DNA from 2 places in the Priestia aryabhattai genome. Region 2 is predicted to be linked to the other one. Evidence: a T-box and tRNA genes for the amino acid it is inferred to sense, from the RefSeq annotation. Region 2 holds a T-box; the other holds one or more tRNA genes.
What was found. The T-box of region 2 lies ahead of trpS (tryptophan--tRNA ligase). A T-box ahead of a tRNA ligase gene usually reads a tRNA of that ligase, here a tRNA-Trp.
Positions count from the first base shown of each region.

Region 1: it has a tRNA-Trp gene. The T-box ahead of trpS (tryptophan--tRNA ligase) is inferred to sense a tRNA for this amino acid. The anticodon was not compared.

Region 1 covers NZ_JAMBOQ010000004.1:406,175-410,971, reverse strand. The annotation lists gene M3225_RS20690 (GNAT family N-acetyltransferase) at 1-10, opposite strand, end outside; gene M3225_RS20680 (Na+/H+ antiporter NhaC family protein) at 560-1,957, opposite strand; tRNA gene M3225_RS20675 (tRNA-Gly) at 2,174-2,245, opposite strand; tRNA gene M3225_RS20670 (tRNA-Leu) at 2,265-2,346, opposite strand; tRNA gene M3225_RS20665 (tRNA-Trp) at 2,373-2,446, opposite strand; gene M3225_RS20660 (phospholipase D-like domain-containing protein) at 2,686-4,080, opposite strand; gene M3225_RS20655 (hypothetical protein) at 4,326-4,595, opposite strand.
Region 2 covers NZ_JAMBOQ010000007.1:77,222-82,018, forward strand. The annotation lists gene opp4C (oligopeptide ABC transporter permease) at 1-640, shown strand, start outside; gene M3225_RS24020 (YjbA family protein) at 941-1,690, shown strand; gene trpS (tryptophan--tRNA ligase) at 1,719-2,705, opposite strand; T-box leader at 2,785-2,989, opposite strand; gene M3225_RS24030 (peptide ABC transporter substrate-binding protein) at 3,655-4,797, shown strand, end outside.

The sequences.
Region 1 (4,797 bases), on a different contig from region 2:
CAATGTTCATGTGATTCTCCCCTATCTTAAAGCTATCTTTCTACACGCTTGTTTCGATAGTGAAGATATAAAAACCTCTTTGTACCAAGTTACTATTGCTTTTGTTGACGCTTCTTTAAAAAAAGTTAAAGTAACTCTGCGAAAAAGAAAAATAAAAGAGAAAAAAGGACAAATAATTCAGCCACTTCCATTACTCGAAACGGGCTTAAAGTATTGTATAGTGCCTGCAGCACGTTCGTTCTTTGAAAAAGATCAATTCCTATAGTATGAAGGATTACACGTAGCAAGATTTCTTTTACATATGCCACTTTTTGCTGTCGTACCTATGCTGCTTTTACTCATTGCATTTTTTAAGAATAGGAAGAAGCAGCGGAGACAATAACAATAAGCTTGCAGTTAGTGAGGTGATTTTGGTGTATATATGGTTTTATGATCATTTTGTTAATACCATCCTGTTTCCGCTTACTTGTATCATACTAGTGTGCCTATCATTAGGACTGTATGCTTACTTTAAGCTAAAAAAAGTGGAAAATTGAGAATAGATAACTGTTTCCCTTATTCAAAACAGGAAAGATACAATAAGGTAGAAGGCAACTGTTATTCCCGCTGCAATTAAAGCCGGCTTTAATTTATACTTGGCATATTCAATAACAGATAAATCTAATATTTTGGCGATGGTATTCGTATCGTCGCTTAAAGGCGAAGAAAACGCTCCAAATGAACCGCTAGCAAACACCGCCCCGATAATTAGCGGCAAAGAAAGATCTGCAGAACTCGCAAGTGATACGCCAAGCGGCATTAAAATCCCCCACGTTCCCCAAGCAGACCCGATAAAGTAAGAAATAGCAGCTCCAAAGATAAACATAAAAGGAGTGATGAACATATGAGGAATCCACTTGGAATGTGCCGTCACAAAGTTGGAAAACCCTAAGTCTTCTGTAACAGCGGATAATCCCCATACTACCGATAACAAAAGAATAACGGACATTAAGTCATTGCCTCCTGTGATAAAACCATTAAGCAAATCATGTAGGGTAAAGCGCTGAAATAGGAAAAAAATGAGGGTAATTAACGTAGTCATAATCAAAGCTACTACCATCGCTTCCAGCACGTCTGCTTTAATAAACGCTTCAAAAAAGGTGTGGCTTTTATGGTGACCGCTCCACCATGTTAAAAATAAGGTCAACGAAATTACAACAAGTAAAGGTACTAGCAGATTCCAAGGCTTAGAAGGTAAATCCTTCGAGACACAAGGATGACAGTCATGCCAATCTTTTTCGTCTTCTTCCAGCTTCATAGGAGCAGTAGATGTTGAATGATGAAGAAAGCTGAAATAAATTCCTACTAAAATAATCACAATCGAAAAGAAATTATAAGGAATGCTTTGAATGAATAAAGAATACGCGTCTTGTTTTATGCCTTGATGATCAATCGCCATTTGAATGATTGACACCATATATCCTACAAATGCCGTTGCCACGGGAATTAAGACGATGACAGGAGTAGCAGTTGTTTCAATAACAAATCCTAACTCTGCTGTCGTCATTTTCACTTTCTTCAGTAGCGCTCTCATGATGGGCGCGATCGTAACAAAACGAAATGTAGGAGCACTGAATGTTCCAATGGTTGAAACATAGGTTAAAATAAGGGCTTTTTTTCTTGTATCAATTTTTTCTGCAGCTGTTTCCACAAATCCTTTAACTCCTCCAGCCATCTTAATCATCCCGATAAGCCCTGAAAACGCGTATAAAAAGACGACGATTTCTATATTACTTTTATTTCTAAGAGCTTGTACAACGTAGTGAAGTAATTTTTCAACACCTCCGACAATCGAATGATCAATCAAATAAGCGCCTACTAGTAAGCCCAAAAACAACCCTGGCAGCACTTGTTTGGTGAAAATAGCTATTGGAATAACAATTAAAAACGGTATAATTGAAAACCAACTAGATTCCATAGGACTCTCCCCTATCTTAAAAACCATATTAGATGTCTTTACGTATAGTTCATTAGCTTTTAATGTAACCTCAATATTATGTGTATATTCATGAAAACAACACGTATAAGCAGCACTGCTTTAATAAAATATTTCTAAGTAAAAACAGCACAATAAAACCCTTTATTTCTACAACAAAAAAAAGCAGTTTGCACATGCAAACTGCTTTTGAAATGAAGCGGAAGACGAGGTTCGAACTCGCGACCCCCACCTTGGCAAGGTGGTGTTCTACCACTGAACTACTTCCGCGCATATATGAAAGTAAAGATGCGGGTGAAGGGACTTGAACCCCCACGTCATAAGACACTAGATCCTAAGTCTAGCGCGTCTGCCAATTCCGCCACACCCGCGTGTGAATTAAAAGATAGCTCCAAAATGGCAGGGGCAGTAGGAATCGAACCCACACTGACGGTTTTGGAGACCGTAGTTCTACCTTTAAACTATGCCCCTAGAAATGATTTCTTCAAAAGAGCCTCGTTTATTAACGACGCTATATCATAATAAAACATATATGAAATTTCGTCAATAGGTCTTTTTATGAATCACGACTAGTACTAGCGGTTTCAAAAAAACTGTAAGGCATATCACCGCTTGTTACATTACCCCTTTACCAGTTGTTGTACCTTTTAATCTCTACTATTTATTTTTAGAGACTTGCTGCAAAAGCCTTTTTTAGACAAGGCGCTGAACTATACAAAATGTCTCCAAAATCTCGTGAAGACTGAAAGAATATGTAGGAGTGCAGATTTCATAGGAGGTACGCTTTTTTGAGAATCCGTATTAAAATCCACAGGTTCTCCCTCGTTCCCCACAAGCATACTGTGTGAAACCTTAGTTTCAATAGCTCCTGTTAACTCTGCTGCAAATTCTTCACTATCTATCATAACCATGGATTCAGTATTTAAAAATACAGAGCGTGAATCTAAGTTAAAAGAACCAACTGCGCTCAAACGCTGATCGTAAACAACAGATTTCCCGTGAATTGAATAAGGCTTTTGATATTCATAAAGCTTTGAAGCAGTCTTTATGACGCGATTTCTTACTCCCAAGTATGCAGAAAAAGCCATAGCGTTTGGAGTGGATGTAATAGAATTAGTTAAAATAATTCTTTGCACTTTAGGTTTTACTCGCTTATCTATATACTGTTCCATCTCTTTTGTTGGTACCATATAAGGACTTTGAACGACAATGGATTTTTCAGCTTGCTCAGCAAGCTTAATAAATGTTTTCCATATAAAAGGGCTTTTATTAATTCTTTCAATAGGATTTGTAATAAAAGAAACCTTTCTTGTAGGCATCGTTGATTCTCTCCATACAATATAAGGATGGACAAAAGGTTCGTTTGCTTTTTTGGCCTCTTCGTATTGATCTATTAACAATTTCTTTCCTGAAAGGCCACGAAATTGTTTAGTTTTCTTGAGCTGCCGAAAAGCTTTGCATGTATACGGGTGGTTCCATAATTTCTCCACATACTTCTCCATTGAGAGAATGACACTATGATTTTCTTGCTTTGTGTTATAAATCAGCACATCACGGTCATAGACAAAATTTTTATCTGGTTGACTGGCCAAGTATTTATCTCCAATATTTCGTCCTCCAATAATACCTAATTGGCCATCGACTACTATTATTTTATCGTGAAGACGATTATGCCATGTCCAAGGTTTAAAAATAGTAAAGGGCTCATAGTACTTTAATTCAATATTATTATGGAAAGCTAGAGCATAAAGAACATTTTTCCGCTTGCCTTTTAACCCATGAGAGATCCCGTCTAACAGCACTCGAACACGTATACCTCGATCCGCGGCTTCGAATAAAGCGCCCATAAGTAAATCCGAAGAACGACCTTTACCAATCGAAAAGTACGCAATATCGATTGTATGCCTCGCTTCTTGAATCATCTGCATCCGAACAAGTCCTGAAAAATAACCGTTTTCTAAAAGCATAACTCGGTCTGCGGACTCTTTCTTCCCGTAGAAATTCTCAGTATTCATTACTTTTAAGTCTTTTCCCTTATGCAAAGGGACATAAAACAGTACCACTGCAGTTACGAATACATATATGAAATACAATACGACAATCATTATTAGTATATTTATTAGCATGTTTCCTGTCACAATCCCTTTCCATTCTTATTGTTGTGTTTTTATTAGGATTCTTAACTTTTTAACTTCTATACCTTATAAAAGAAGAATGAATCAAGATTTCAACCAATGTTATGTGCGTCCGCTTCCCTGAATTCTAACTCGAAAAAGCAGAAGGTATTTCCCTTCTGCTTTTACAATTTATATCCTATTGTGAACCTGCTCTAGGTAAAACAGCGGTTCTTTTATTGATTAAGGTCGTTCTCCATATCTTTTATATCTTGCTGAAACTCTGTTAAACGCTGACGCTGTGTTTCAGAAGCATTTTCAAGCGCGTTCTCAATTTGCTGAGAAGCTTCATTCACTTCACCTATCGCTTGCTTTGCTTCATGTCCATACGATGCATCATTTTTAGCTTCATTTGCCTGTTCATATGCATCTACTGCTTCTTTATGCCCCTGCTGTGCTGCTTGAAACGATTGTTGTTTATCTTTATTATATGGGAATTTTTTCATCATAGTGCTCCTTTCCATTTGTTCACTCTTTAGTGTGGCATTTTTCTACTTATTCATACGACTCTTCAACAGGTTAAAGCTGCGTAAATATTCCTCATAACAAATCTCTTTATTATTTAAGAGCTCCCGATATCTCCTGAAATACTTTCTATATTTTACAGAAATGTATAATCGCTTTCTTTAGCAGACATCATACGAATAG
Region 2 (4,797 bases):
TACACTGTATGGGGGAAGAACTTCGTTACTGATTGGAGTTGCTTGTACAACACTCGTTATTTTAATCGGAACTCTTATTGGTTCGATTGCGGGTTATTACGGAGGCAAAGTGGATCAATTCTTAATGCGTTTTACAGACTTTGTATTAAACTTTCCGCTAATTGTTTTCGTTGTAGTGTTAAATACAATCCTAATTGGGAAGATCTCAGGCGTTTGGACGCTAATTCTAGTTGTTAGTTTCTTAAGCTGGGGAAGTACGGCACGGCTGGTTCGAAGCAAAGTCTTGGCTGAAAAAGAAAATGAATATGTGCTTTCAGCTGTTTCCATTGGGTGCAGCCCGTTTAAAATTATCTTTAAACATTTGCTGCCAAATGTGTTTTCAACGATTGTGGTTCAAGCCAGTTTGCAGATGGCCATTCTTATTGTATTTGAGTCAGCGATTAGCTTTATCGGCTTTGGCGTGCCGGCTGATACGCCGAGCTGGGGGAATATGCTGACAGAAGCAAGGGAATCAGATGTGCTGCAGAATAAGCCTTGGATGTGGGTTCCGCCAGGTTTAGCTATTACATTTACGATCCTAGCTATCAACTTCATTGGTGAAGGATTAAAAGATGCTTTGAATCCAAAATCTCTTCGTTAAAAATCTATCACAAAAGTGTGATAGATTTTTTTAGGTTTGTCAGACCTCCTGACAAACCTATTATTATAGAAGAAACTCGGATTTTTTGTTGCTTATAGGGTTGGAAATAGTTCATGAAGCCTTTAACAATCATTAGCAACGCCGTTATGTCTTAGCTTCGAAATAAGTGCATTTGAATAATAGCCAAGAACAAAGGCATTTTGTAATTAATTTTTAGAAAAATAACATCATTTGGAATAAAAATTCCTTTCTCTGCCTATACTGATGGATAACAAACAGATAGTAAGTGAGGGGTAAATTATGCTATATCTTCATGATGTATGGGTTAATTGGTTTGAAGGCGAAGAAAACGGTTATAATGTGTGTCATTTCCATGAGTGGAGAAAAGACGATTGTGTAGAACTGCTCGATCAAGCACCATTATTAAAAGTAAATCCGCTTTTATTTCATTACATTGAAAATGATCTTTCCGAGCTACCTCAACAACTACTACAAGATGTCTATCAGAAAGCATACATTCGGAAAAATCATGAACGCACACAGGTTGAATATTGTTTTATCGTTACAGATGGAACGAATATTTTAGCAATTGACACGATGGGGTATCATATTCCGATTCGAAAAAGCCGCTTAATTCCAAGACAAGAACAGTTAGTCTATGAGATGATTGCGGACCAAGAAGAGCTAGAATATAAGTTCAGTGAAGACGAGCTAAATAAAAAAGAGCATCATATTCTTTCGCCGTCTCCTGAAACGATGAGAGGACTAACACGTAAAGAACGTCAGCTAAAACAGCTGTTATTTATGGCACTTGATCAGCTACATACAACAAAAAATACAGCTCAAATCCGCTACTGGTACACAGAGTGGAATCCAACGAAATATGAAGACATTCAAGAGATGTCGTTTCAAGACGTATGGAATCAGCTATACGATGAAACGAAGTCAGGGTGGTCACCAAAACATAAATTATTATGCGAGCGCTTAGTAAAAGGACAACCTTTCTTTGAAAAACTTTGGGAAATTGAACAAGAGCCAAAAGTTAATTAAAAAAAACGACTGCATAGCAGTCGTTTTTTTAACGTTTACGGCCAATTCCCATTGCGTTTCGCATTTTGCGAAGCATTTTATTAGCTGTTGTGTTTGCTTTATCGGCACCTTGATCTAAAATATCATCTAGCTCGCTAGAATCAACTAATTCATAATATCTTTCTTGAATTGGAGCGAGTGCTTCAGCTACCACTTTAGCTGTGTCAGCTTTAAAGTCACCATAACCTTTGCCTTCGTACATTGCTTCAATGTCTTCGATCGATTTATTGGCTAAGATTGAATAAATACTTAATAAGTTTGAAATACCTGGCTTATTTTCTTTATCGTAGCGAACAATACCTTCTGAATCCGTTACGGCACTTTTAATTTTCTTTTCAATTGTTTTAGCGTCATCCAAGAGCGTAATGAAAGCTTTTTGGTTTGGATCGGACTTGCTCATTTTTTTCGTAGGATCTTGAAGAGACATGACGCGTGCGCCTACTTTTGGAATACGTACTTCAGGAATAGTGAAGATATCATTGTATTTTTTGTTAAAGCGCTCAGCTAAGTCACGCGTTAATTCTAAATGCTGCTTTTGATCTTCACCAACTGGAACTAAATCGGTGTTGTATAAAAGAATATCAGCTGCCATTAACGGAGGATAAGTTAATAATCCTGCTGATACTGCTTCTTTTCCAGCGGACTTATCTTTAAACTGAGTCATACGCTCAAGTTCACCGATATACGCTACGCACTGTAACATCCATCCCGCTTCTGTGTGGGCGGGCACTTCTGATTGAATAAATAAAGTTGATTTTGCTGGATCAATTCCTACTGCTACATACAGAGCAGCAAGGCTGCGAATGTTTTTACGAAGTGCTAAACGGTCTTGAGGCGTTGTAATTGCATGCTGATCTACAATACAAAAATGACAGTTATAGTCATTTTGAAGTTCAACAAATTGCTTCATCGCTCCAATGTAGTTACCTAAAGTGATTGTACCGCTTGGTTGAATACCTGAAAAAATTGTTTTCATCAAATCTTCCTTTCATCTGCACATATATGATGCTAGTTTAAGGATACAACATAAAAAGGCCCATTCGCTCCTAGCATAAGCTAGGGGCGAATGGACCGCGTTGCCACCCTAATTAGCACACATTATTGTGAACTATCTTTATTCATGTAACGTTGAGGTCAACGTTCAAGCTTTGCACTTGAAAGCTCCAAAGTCCATTCTGCAGGTTTCAATGTTTGTTCTCACCAGCCACAAACTCTCTAAAAATGAAAATTCTGCATACTACTCTTTTTCACAGCTTTAATTATATAGTTATTCGTTATTATAACGCGAAAAAGCAGGAATTTAAACATCTTATCGCTAAAAAGTTTTATAAGACAATTTACTGGAATTTTTCAGCGACAAAAAAAGACAAGAATCTTTTAATTAAAGCATTTCTTGATGAAAATTTGGTGTAGGATTTGGTAAAAATCTTTTATTTAGTATTTCTAATGACTTTGTAATACTATTGTAATACCTATACTACAAAAAAGATTTTAGACGTCTGACAAGTGGGCACAATCCTTATAAGATAAGGTTTTTTCCCTCATGATAAAAAAATACCATTAAATAATAGTATTGCAATAAATTTTTAAAATATTTATAATAGGCGTAACAAACATATTTTTTACAAAGGTATTACAATTTCTTGATTTTTCAGAAAACACAAAATAGAAAATGTTTTGTTTCAATTAGCGAATTTTGTAATGAATGAGTCTTCTACATATTAAGCGCATACATTGGATTTACAGCATGTAAACAATTGATGAGAGTTTCATAGGGTAGAAGAATAATTTTGCAGTGAGTTCTTTAATACTCTACCATACGAAAAAATAACTGATTATTTTGTATTGAAAGAGGATTAAGAAATTAGTGAATATCAAAAAATATGGTTGCCACACAAACAAAATTTAATAGGGGGTAACATGCAATGAAGAAAAGGTTGTCGATTCTTTTCAGTTTGCTGCTTGTAATGAGCTTGTTTTTAGCTGCATGTGGATTTAACAAAGAATCTGGTGGCAGTAGTAGCGGAGGCGATGATAGCGGAAAAGCTAAAAGCCAAGATCTGCGTGTGAATATCAAAACAGAACCGTTTTCTCTAAACCCAGGTTTAGCAAATGATAGTGTATCTGGTGCGGTTTTAAGACAAACTTTTGAAGGGTTAACTCGTCTAGGTAAAGATGGTAAGCCTGAAGAAGCAATGGCGAAAAAGATTGATGTAAGTGATGATGGATTAGTTTACACATTTAAATTAAGAGATGCTAAGTGGTCAAATGGTGACCCTGTAATAGCAAAAGACTTTGAATACGCTTGGAAATGGGCTTTAGATGCTAAAAATGAATCACAATATGCTGAACAGCTTTATTACATCAAAGGTGGAGAAGCTGCTAATAAAGGTACAGGAAGTATGGATGATGTTGGTATTAAAGTAGTAGATGATAAAACTTTACAAGTAACTTTAGAACATCCGACAACTTACTTTTTAGAGTTAACAGCTTTCTATACGTACTATCCGGTTGATAGTAAAGTTGTAGAAAAAAATCCTAAATGGTATACAAATGCTGGAGATAATTATGTAACAAATGGTCCTTTTAAAATGACTCAGTGGAAGCATAACGACAAAATTGTTTTAAAACCTAGCGAGAATTATTGGGACAAAGATGCCGTAAAATTAAAAAATATTGAAATGTATATGATTAACGATAATGCTACTGAGCTTTCTATGTTTGAAAAAGGTGAACTAGATTGGGCTGGTAACCCTGCGGGACAACTTCCTCAGGATGCAATTCCACAACTAAAAGATAAAGGAAATCTTCATGTTAACGTAAAAACAGGAACATATATGTACAAGTTTAACACTGAAGATAAAGCGTTAAGTAATGCTAACGTTCGAAAAGCTTTAGCTTATGCAATTAACCGTAAAGCAATTGTAGAAAATGTAACTAAAGCTGAACAAGTTCCAGCAACTGCTATGGTGCCTGCACAAGCATATGGTGAGAAGAAAAATAACTTATTTAAAGATAATGATGTAAAAAAAGCGAAAGAACTTTTAAACAAAGGTTTGAAAGAAATG